DNA from 2 places in the Streptomyces sp. NPDC059010 genome. Region 2 is predicted to be linked to the other one. Evidence: riboswitches for the same ligand, from Rfam matches in the RefSeq annotation. Region 2 holds a riboswitch; the other holds the start of a gene.
What was found. A riboswitch is a leader RNA that binds a small molecule or an ion and turns the genes downstream of it on or off. The one in region 2 is predicted to bind cyclic di-AMP.
Positions count from the first base shown of each region.

Region 1: it holds a riboswitch for cyclic di-AMP, as region 2 does, so the genes downstream of both, ACFWYS_RS03880 (M23 family metallopeptidase) here and ACFWYS_RS41770 (M23 family metallopeptidase) in region 2, are expected to answer to the same signal.

Region 1 covers NZ_JBHYJA010000003.1:21,261-26,467, reverse strand. Annotated here, with positions in the region: gene ACFWYS_RS03895 (GNAT family N-acetyltransferase) at 1-895, opposite strand, end outside; gene ACFWYS_RS03890 (HPr family phosphocarrier protein) at 1,074-1,355, shown strand; gene ACFWYS_RS03885 (GntR family transcriptional regulator) at 1,545-2,240, opposite strand; gene ACFWYS_RS03880 (M23 family metallopeptidase) at 2,425-3,210, opposite strand; cyclic di-AMP (ydaO/yuaA leader) riboswitch at 3,223-3,387, opposite strand; gene ACFWYS_RS03875 (M16 family metallopeptidase) at 3,602-4,990, opposite strand; gene ACFWYS_RS03870 (M16 family metallopeptidase) at 4,987-5,207, opposite strand, start outside.
Region 2 covers NZ_JBHYJA010000061.1:27,394-32,600, forward strand. Annotated here, with positions in the region: gene ACFWYS_RS41755 (dihydrofolate reductase family protein) at 1-1,081, shown strand, start outside; tRNA gene ACFWYS_RS41760 (tRNA-Met) at 1,171-1,244, shown strand; gene ACFWYS_RS41765 (PP2C family protein-serine/threonine phosphatase) at 1,363-2,448, shown strand; cyclic di-AMP (ydaO/yuaA leader) riboswitch at 2,702-2,859, shown strand; gene ACFWYS_RS41770 (M23 family metallopeptidase) at 2,871-3,899, shown strand; gene ACFWYS_RS41775 (aldo/keto reductase) at 4,048-4,992, shown strand; gene ACFWYS_RS41780 (PrsW family intramembrane metalloprotease) at 5,169-5,207, opposite strand, start outside.

The DNA of each region.
Region 1 (5,207 bases), on a different contig from region 2:
GCACGCCGTGCTCGCCGCACTCGGCGACGACCTCGGGGACGTACTCGGCCGGTACGGCGACCACCGCGAGGTCGACGTGCTCCCCGATCTCCCCCACGGAGCGGTGCGCGGGCACGCCGTCGAGCTCCTTGAGGTCCTGCGGGAACGCCTTGTTCACCGCGTACAGCCGCCCCGTGAACCCGGCGTCCCTGATGTTGCCGAGGACGCCGCGGCCCACCCCGCCGGGTGAGCGGCCGACGCCGATGACGGCGACGGAGCCGGGCGTCAGCAGCCGCCGTACGGACCGGGCCTCGGCGCGCTGCTCGCGCGCGTACTGCACGGCGAGTGAGCGGTCCGTCGGCTCCAGGTCGAACTCCAGACGTACGACGCCGTCCTCGAAGCTGCGCTTCTGTGTGTACCCGGCGTCCGTGAAGACCTTGATCATCTTGGTGTTGGCGGGCAGCACCTCGGCGGCGAACCGGCGGATGTCGCGCTCGCGCGCGACCGCGCCGATGTGTTCCAGAAGGGCGGAGGCGACGCCGCGCCCCTGGTGGGCGTCCTGGACGAGGAAGGCGACCTCGGCCTCGTCGGCGGGTGCCGACGCGGGCATTCCGTCGGCGCCGATCCGGTCGTAGCGTACGGTTGCGATGAACTCGCCGCCCACCGTGGCCGCGAGTCCCACCCGGTCCACAAAGTCGTGGTGCGTGAAGCGGTGGACGTCCTTCGCGGACAGTCGCGGGTAGGGCGCGAAGAAGCGGTAGTACTTCGACTCGTCCGACACCTGCTCGTAGAAGCTGACCAGGCGCTCGGCGTCATCAACGGTGATGGGGCGGATGCGCGCGGTGCCGCCGTCGCGCAGCACCACGTCGGCTTCCCAGTGGGCGGGGTACTCGTGCCGGTCCGAGGCGCTCTGCATGGGGCCCAGGTTACGGCTCGCGTATGACAACGGCGCGAGGCAGTCTGTGGAGGACGTATGTCGGGTCGAGGCCGCGACCCGACGGTCACCGCGAGAGGGGTGTTTTGTCCCTCCCGGCATGCTTCACGGGTGTGGGAAACTGGTCTAGACAACCCTGAACACCGAAGGGCAGCATCACATGGCTGAGCGCCGCGTCAACGTCGGCTGGGCCGAGGGTCTCCACGCCCGCCCCGCTTCCATCTTCGTCCGGGCCGCCACGGCCGCAGGTATCCCGGTGACGATCGCCAAGGCTGACGGCAACCCCGTCAACGCGGCTTCCATGCTGGCTGTCCTGGGTCTGGGCGCCCAGGGCGGCGAGGAGATCGTCCTCGCCTCCGACGCCGAGGGTGCGGACGTCGCCCTCGACCGTCTGGCGAAGCTGGTCTCCGAGGGCCTTGAGGAACTGCCCGAGACGGTCTGAATGACCTGAGCGGGACTCCGCAGCAAGCGGTGAAGCCGCGTCCGTCTTTCCGGCGGGCGCGGCTTCGTCGTTTTCGAGCAGGAGGCATACGGGTTTCCGCGCGGCGGCCGACGGAATTCACGGCACCCGAAAAAGGGCAGCGGAAATTTCCCGCCACCGAATATCCCTTCTTTGTATACGGCGCCCGTGTTAATGCCGCAGGCTCGGCATGTTTACGGGATGTTGCGAATTCCTCACACGCTCCGCGCGGTCACCGCCGGAGCCGAACCGCAGCCGGTGCGCGGAGGTCGAGCGCTCGGTGTGCAGCATGGTGATCGCGCGGGCGCGTTCGCCGTCGCCGCGCGCCACCGCGTCCACGATCGCGCCGTGCTCGGTCCAGGACTCCACCGGGTCGACCGGCGCCTCCACGGCGTACATCCAGGCGATCTTGTGGCGCAGCTGGGTCAGCATCGAGGTCAGGGCGGGGCTGCCGGAGGCCTGCGCGAGCGTCTCGTGGAACCAGCCGCCCAGGGAGCGCAGGTCGTCGCTGTTCCCCCGCCTGGCCCGCTCCTGCCCCAGCCTGACCAGGCCGCGCAGGACTTTCAGATGGGCCTCGGTGCGCCGCTGGGCGGCCCGGGCGGCGCCGAGCGGCTCCAGGAGCAGGCGCATCTCCAGCAGGTCGGCGGCCTCCTCCTCGGTCGGTTCGGCGACGCACGCGCCCGCGTGCCGCCGGGTCACCACGAAGCCCTCCGCCTCCAGGGTGCGCAGGGCCTCACGCACGGGGACGCGGGAGACTCCGTAGCGGCGCGCGAGGAGTTCCTCGGTGAGCCGGCCGCCACGCTCGTAGACACCGGCGACGATGTCGTCCCGGATCGCCGTGCATACCGAATGCGCCGGAATACGCATGACCGACCTCCGCCTTAATCCCCGTGAAACGTCGACGAATGACGTGTGTTCAGTGACTCTATGGCAACCGGCCGGAATTTCCGACGGCGGGCCGGAATCCATGGATATTTTTTGGTCAGCCGATCGTCTCCGAAACGCCGAAAGCCCCGGCTCGGGGAGCCGGGGCTTCGAGGGGACGTGCGGGTCAGATGTTCACGCCGTGCGAGCGCAGGTAGGCGACGGGGTCGATGTCGGAGCCGTACTCCGGCGAGGTCCGCGCCTCGAAGTGCAGGTGCGGGCCGGTGACGTTGCCGGTGGCTCCGGACAGGCCGATCTGCTGGCCCGGAGTGACGCTCTGGCCCACCGAGACGCCGATGGACGACAGATGGCCGTACTGGGTGTACGTACCGTCGTTCATCTTGATCACGATCTGGTTGCCGTACGACCCGCCCCAGCCGGCCTCCACGACGGTGCCGGAGGCGACCGCGTGCACGGAGGTGCCGCTGGCGGCGTGGAAGTCGATGCCGGTGTGGCTGCCGGAGGACCAGACGGCGCCGCCGGCCAGGTAGCCGGTGGAGACGTACGAGCCGGTTATGGGGGCGACGTACGACAGCAGGCGCTTGCGCTCGGCCTCACGGGCGGCGCGCTCCTTGGCCTCGCGCTCCTGCTTGGCCTTCTCGGCCGCCTTCTTGCGCGCGGCCTCCTCGGCGGCCTTCTTCAGGGCGGCGGCCTCCTGGGCCGCCTCCTCCTGCGCGGCCGCCTGGTCGGCGATCTGGTCGGCGATCGAGTTGTCGATGGTGATGACCGGGATGAGGCTGGTCTGCTCGGCGGCGGGTTCGGCGGCGAGCGCCGGAGCGGCCAGAGTGCCTATGACACCGGTGGCGGTGAGAGCGGCGACGCCCGCCGCGCGGGCGGTGGTGCGCTCGAACCGGCCGGGACGACGGTGCTTCCCGGAGGCGCGGTTCTTCCCGGTGGCGCAGGTGAACGCCATGTAGAGGCTGGTCCTTTCCTTCCCTCTCGCCTACCGGGTTAGCTGACGGGTTCGGAGCAGGAAGGTCTCCTACGGACCCCCTCGCGACTGGCGCGGGCGTCCGATTCACCCCAGGGACTTCGATGGGTCCCCGGCTCCCCTGGCTTGCGCCGTACGGGGACTCGGCGATGGCTGACCGGTGCCGCGGACGCGGCGCAGTGCCTGACGGACAGCCCGGAAGACGCTAAGCGGGACGTCTTTCAATACCCAAACGGATCACGGGTTTTGTAGCGCATCCCACAGGCCAGACAGGCAGCCTCTCCCTCAATTCGGGCATAAAGGGGCCCTGGTGACCGGTGAGTCACCAGGGCCCCTACGCGCGCGTGCCGTCGCCCCGCGCCGTGCCTGTCCGCTATTCGGCCGCCACGACGGTGACTTCGCCGATGCCGAGGGCCTCGACGGGCCCGTGGATCTCGGCCGCGTCACCGACGAGGATCGTCACCAGCCGGTCCACCGGGAAGGCGCTCACGGCCGCGGCGGTGGCCTCGACGGTGCCGGTCGCGGCGAGCTGCTGGTACAGCTTCGCCTGGTAGTCGTCGGGCAGGTGCTGCTCGACCTGGTCGGCCAGCGTGTTCGCCACGGACGCGGCGGTCTCGTACTTCAGCGGCGCCACCCCGACGAGGTTCTGCACGGCGAAGTCCCGCTCGGCGTCGGTGAGCCCCTCGCCGGCGACGCCGCGCAGGACCTTCCAGAGGTCGTCCAGGGCCGGGCCGGTGTTCGGGGTATCGACGGAGCCGCTGATGGCGAGCATCGACGCGCCCGTGCCGTCCGGGGCGGAGCGCAGGACCTGCCCGAAGGCGCGCACGCCGTAGGTGTAGCCCTTCTCCTCGCGCAGCACCTTGTCCAGACGGGAGGTGAGGGTGCCACCGAGGCAGTACGTGCCGAGCACCTGCGCGGGCCACACGCGGTCGTGCCGGTCCGGGCCGATCCGGCCGATCAGCAGCTGCGTCTGGACGGCGCCGGGGCGGTCCACGATGACGACGCGGCCGGTGTCGTCGGCGGTCACCGGCGGGACCGGCCGCGGCTCGGCCGGGGAGCCGGTCCAGGCGCCCAGGGTGTCGCCGAGCAGGGCGTCGAGGTCGACGCCGGTGAGGTCGCCGACGACCACCGCGGTGGACGTGGCGGGCCGGACGTGGCGCTCGTAGAAGGCGCGTACGGCCGCGGAGTCGATGTTGCCGACCGTCTCCTCGGTGCCCTGGCGCGGGCGGGACATGCGCGAGGTCGCCGGGAACAGCTCCTTGGAGAGCTCCTTGGCGGCACGGCGCGAGGGGTTGGCCAGCTCGTGCGGGATCTCGTCGAGCCGGTTGCGGACCAGTCGCTCGACCTCGGCGTCCGCGAACGCGGGCGCCCTGAGGGCGTCGGCGAGCAGACCGAGCGCCCTGGCCAGGCGGGAGGCGGGCACTTCGAGGCTGACGCGCACACCGGAGTGGTCGGCGTAGGCGTCGAGGGTGGCGCCGCAGCGCTCCAGCTCGGCGGCGAACTCCTCGGCGGTGTGCTTGTCGGTGCCCTCGGAGAAGGCGCGCGCCATGATCGTGGCGATGCCGTCCAGGCCCTTCGGCTCGGCGTCCAGGGGCGTGTCCAGGAGCACCTCGACGGCGATGACCTGCTGACCGGGGCGGTGGCAGCTCAGGACCGTCAGGCCGTTGTCCAGCTTGCCGCGCTCGGGCGCCGGGAACGCCCAGGGCCGGGCCTCGCCGGCCTGGGGCTGCGGGTGGAAGTCCATGCTGGCGAGCTCGGTCACTGCGCCGACTCCTCGTTCTCGTCGGTGGTCTCGTCGGCCTCGGCTGCGGTCGGCTCGTAGACGAGCACCGCGCGGTTGTCGGGGCGCAGGCGGGCCTTGGCGATCGCCTGGACCTCCTCGGCGGTGACGTCGAGGACGCGCTGTACGGCGGTGAAGGCGAGCTGGGGGTCGCCGAACAGGACGGCGAACCGGCACAGTTCGTCGGCGCGGCCCGCGA
Region 2 (5,207 bases):
TCTCGACGACACCACCCCCGAGCGGCTGCTCCTGTCCAGCCCGGCCGACTTCGACCGGGTCGACGAGGTACGGGCCTCCGTGGACGCCATCCTCATCGGCGCCGGCACCATCCGGGCCGACAACCCGCGGCTGCTGGTGAACTCGGCCGAGCGCCGCGCCGCGCGGGTGGCCGCCGGCCGGCCGGAGTACCCGCTGAAGGTCACGGTCAGCGCGTCCGGCGAACTGGATCCGATGGCGAACTTCTGGCACACGGGCGGCGAGAAGATCGTCTATACGACGGAGAAGGGCGCGGAGCGGCTGCGGCGGACGCCGGTCGCGGCGGACGTGGTCGCACTGGGCGCGGAGCTGGACTGGCGGGCCCTGTTGCAGCACCTGCGCGAGGTGCGCGGTGTGGACCGGCTGATGGTCGAGGGCGGCGGCACCATCCACACGCAGCTGCTCCAGCAGGGGCTGGCGGACGAGCTGCAGCTGGTGCTGGCGCCGCTGTTCGTGGGGGACGCGAAGGCGCCGAAGCTGTTCGGGCCCGGCGGATACCAGGGCGGGCGACTGCGGCTGGTCGAGACACGGCGGATCGAGGACGTGGTGCTGATGCGCTACGAGCCCACGGCCCCGGGTGCCGGACCCCTTCCCTCCGCCGCGGACCGGCACTGGCTGGCGCTGGCGTGCGAGCTGGCGGCCCAGTGCCCGCCGTCGGAGACGGCCTTCAGCGTCGGGGCGGTGGTGGTGGCCGCCGACGGGACCGAGCTGGCGCGCGGACACTCCCGGGAGGGCGGCGACCCCGTGGTCCACGCGGAGGAGGCCGCGCTCGCCAAGATCACACCGGGCGATCCGAGGCTGGCCTCCGCGACGGTGTACAGCAGCCTGGAGCCATGCACCCGGCGCGCGTCGCGACCCGCGCCGTGCGCGCGGCTGATCCTGGAGGCCGGGGTGCGCCGAGTGGTCACGGCCTGGCGGGAGCCGGACACGTTCGTGGCGGGGGCCGACGGGAGTGGGGCACTGGCGGGGGAGGGCGTGGAGGTGCTCGTCCTGACGGAGTACGAGGACCGGGCGAAGGCACCGAACAGGCATCTGTCGGCCTAGGGCCGGCTAGTGATCCAGCTCTCATCGGCGGCGTCGAGGGAAAGCCGTGTGCGTTCGGTCCTGCGGATGGCGTACTATTGAGTCATCGCCGCGGGGTGGAGCAGCTCGGTAGCTCGCTGGGCTCATAACCCAGAGGTCGCAGGTTCAAATCCTGTCCCCGCTACTGATTGCTCAGGGCCGGAACTGATTCAGTTCCGGCCCTGAGTGTTTTCCAGGCTCCCCCGACCCTCGGTCGGCCTCCAGCACTCGCCCCTCGCCCCCGCTTCCGCAACCCTGGTGACGTGGAGGAACGGCGGATCTCATACGCACGCCGGTTCGTCCGGCTGCTCCCCGCCCTGCTGATCGCGGCCGGAGCCGTCTACGACTTCGTCACGCCCACCGACTTCACCGGCGCCCCTTTCTTCACCGCCGCGCCCCTGGTGGCCGCCCCCCTCTACTCACGGCGCGGCACGGTGGCCACGGGCGTCGTGGCCGTCGCCGTCCTGCTCGCCCTCCGTATCCCGCGCGGCGACCCCTCCCGGGCCGAGACGATCACCGAGCTGGTCACCGTGGTGGTCGTCTCCGTCCTGGCCGTCCTCATCAATCTCCTCGTCCGCCGCAGCGACGAGCGCCTCGCCTCCGTGCGCGAGATCGCCGAGGCCGCCCAGCGTGCCGTACTGCCCGAACCCGCCGAGCGGATCGGCGGTTTCCAGATCGCGGCACGCTACGAGGCCGCGCAGGAGGGCGCCTCCATCGGCGGTGATCTGTACGCCGTGCAGGACAGCCCGCACGGTGTGCGGGTCGTCGTGGGGGACGTGCGCGGCAAGGGGATGGGGGCGGTCGGGGCCGTCGCCGTCGTCATCGGGGCCTTCCGTGAGGCCGCCGAGCAGGAGGCCACGCTGGAGGCGGTCGCCCAGCGACTGGAGCGGGCCCTGGCGCGCGAGCGCACCCGGCGCGACGGCGTCGACTCCCGCGAGGGCTTCACCACCGTCGTCCTCACCGAACTGCCGCACGGCGACAGCGTCGTCCGCATCGTCAACCGGGGGCACCCCCCACCGCTCCTCCTCTACGCCGACGGCACCGTGCGCTCGCTGCACGCCACCGAGCCCGCGCTGCCGCTCGGCATGGCCGAACTCGGCACCTGGCCCGACCGTGCCGAGGAGGCCGGCTTCCCGAGCGGTGCCACGCTGCTCCTGCACACCGACGGCCTCTCCGAGGCACGGGACGAGACCGGACGGTTCTACGACCCCGAGGCCGGCCTCGCGGGCCGGGCCAACGTCGAGCGCGAGCCGGCCGCGCTGCTCGACGTGCTCTCGGCCGAGGTGCGCCGGCACTCCGGGGGCGGGATGGCGGACGACATGGCCCTCATCGCCGTACGCCGTCCCTGACCGTCGTGACAGTCCCCTGATCGTTGTCACCGGACGTGATCGAGTGACCCCCCTCCGCATAACAACTGACATACCGTCAATACCTGTGTGGCCCCTGAGCCTTGGCCAACTCGCCCGATTTGGCCCGCTCGTGCCCCGTAAGTCCAGGCGAAAATCGTTAATGATCAAGCGGAACAGCTTGGAATCCGCACCCCGGGTCTATTAACGTTCGATAACGCAGCGCGGTAGTCCCAGCCGTCACAAGAGGCGGCTCCGTGCGCACGCGCCGAGTCCCGCAAGGGAGCCGGGGAACCACCACCCTGGGGTGAATCGCGCGAATATCGCCGGGAAGTCACGGTTGGTATACGCGCGTAGGAGACCTTCCTGCTCCGAACCCGTCAGCTAACCCGGTAGGCGAGAAGGAAGGAAAGGAGCACGCCCACGTGGCGTCCAACAGGCCTGCTACGCAAGCCCCGTTTGTGCCGAGTCAGCGCAGTAACGACACCTTCGGCTACGACCGCTACCGCACCGACGAGGGCCCGTTCGAGGAGTGGAACCCCACCGCGGAGTCCATTCGTCCCGTTCGTGGCAGGCACCGCGTCTCCAAGCAGCGGGGCGGGGGACTCGCCCGCAGCTCCACGGTTCTCGGCGTCGGTGTCATAGCCGCCGTCGGCGCGGGCGGCATGGCCAGCGCGCAGAGCGGCAAGCCGCCCGTCGCCATCACCATGCCCGACCTGCCCCTGATCTCCGACGACGACTCCGCCGCGGCCGCCGAGGACACCACGACCGCGCTGAGCACCATGGGCGAGGCGACCGAGGAGACCGCTCAGGGCTCCGGTGACGCCGGCGAGGCCCTGCGGGCCCGGATCATCGCCCAGGTCGAGCAGCAGCAGGACCAGATCGACAGCAAGGCCGCCGCCGACGCCGTCGCCGCCGCCGAGAAGGAGGCCGCCGCCGCGGCCGCCAAGGCGGAGAAGCAGGCCGAGGAGAAGGCCGCCGCCGCGAAGGCCAAGGCCGAGGAGGAGGCCCGCAAGAAGGCCGAGGCCGAGCGCCTCGCCGAGCTGGCCAAGCAGTTCACGCTGCCGACCTCCTCGTACACCATCACCTCGACCTTCGGTCAGGCCGGCGCCTACTGGTCCTCCGGCTACCACACCGGCCTCGACTTCGCCGCGCCCACCGGCACGCTGATCAAGGCGATCCACTCCGGCACGGTCACCTTCGCGGGCTGGGACGGCTCGTACGGCTACAAGACGGAGATCACCCTCGACGACGGCACCGAGCTCTGGTTCGCGCACCAGTCCTCGATCAGCGTCAGCGTCGGCCAGAAGGTCAACACGGGCGACGTCATCGGCCGCGTGGGCGCCACCGGCAACGTGACCGGCGCCCACCTGCACCTTGAGGTGCACCCCGGCGGCAGCAGCAGCGGCATCGACCCGATGGCGTGGCTGCGCGGCAAGGGCCTCACGCCCTGAGGTTCCTCCACAGCTGATCACCGGCGGCCCTGATGACACCCCCGACGTCAGGGCCGCCGGTTTCCGTTGCATTCCGTTGCCTTCCGATGCATATGGAATACAGGTGCATGTGGAATACATGCTTCCAGTGCGGGTGTTGGCGAGGGACATGACTTCCCTTCGCAAGCTCGGCTCCTCCGCCCTTGAGGTCTCCCCGCTCTCGCTCGGCGGCAACGTCTTCGGCTGGACCGCCGACGAGGCCCAGTCCTTCGCCGTGCTCGACGACTACACGGCGGCGGGCGGCAACTTCATCGACACCGCCGACTCCTACTCGGCCTGGGTCGAGGGCAATACGGGCGGCGAGTCCGAGACCATCATCGGCAACTGGCTGACGGCACGCGGCAACCGGGACGACGTCGTGATCGCCACCAAGGTCAGCCAGCACCCCGACTTCCAGGGCCTGACCGCGGCCAACATCAAGGCCGCAGCGGACGCCTCCCTGCGCCGCCTCGGCACCGACCGCATCGACCTCTACTACACCCACTTCGACAAGCCGGACGTGCCGGTCGAGGAGATCATCGGCGCGCTGGACGAGCTGGTGAAGGCGGGCAAGGTGCGGCACATCGCCGCGTCCAACATCTCGGCGAAGCGCCTGGAGGCCTCCCTCGCCTTCTCCGACCGCGAGGGCCTCGCCCGGTACGTCGCCCTGCAGCCCCACTACAACCTGGTCTCACGCGACACCTACGAGGGCGAACTCCAGGACCTCGCCGAGCGCGAAGGCCTCTCGGCGGTCCCGTACTACGCCCTCGCGTCCGGCTTCCTCACCGGCAAGTACCGCGCCGGTACGACGGTGGGCAGCCCGCGCGCCCAGGGCGCCGGCAAGCACCTGGAGACCGAGCGGGGGCGCGGGGTGCTGGCCGCCCTGGACGAGATCGCCGAGGCCCACGAGGTGCCGGTGGCCACGGTGGCCCTGTCCTGGCTCGCCTCCCGCCCGACGGTCGCGGCCCCGATCGCCTCGGCCCGCACCCTCGACCAGCTGCCGGCACTGCTGGGAGTGGCGGACCTGACGCTGACGGAGGAGGAGCTGCGGAGGCTGACAGAGGCGTCGGCCTGACGCTCACTTCCTTTCAGCCCGTCCGGCGTTTGAGGACGAGGCCGTTCAGGCCGATGGGGGTCCAGGGGGCGGAGCCCCCTGGCGGGGTCGAAGGGGCAGCGCCCCTGGGGATGGGACGGGTAGGGGCGGCGGGGGCGAGAAAACGACGCCGACCCACCCGCGCCGCCCCACCACGGTCACGTCCGGTACGGGTTGTACACCGGATACGGCGCGGT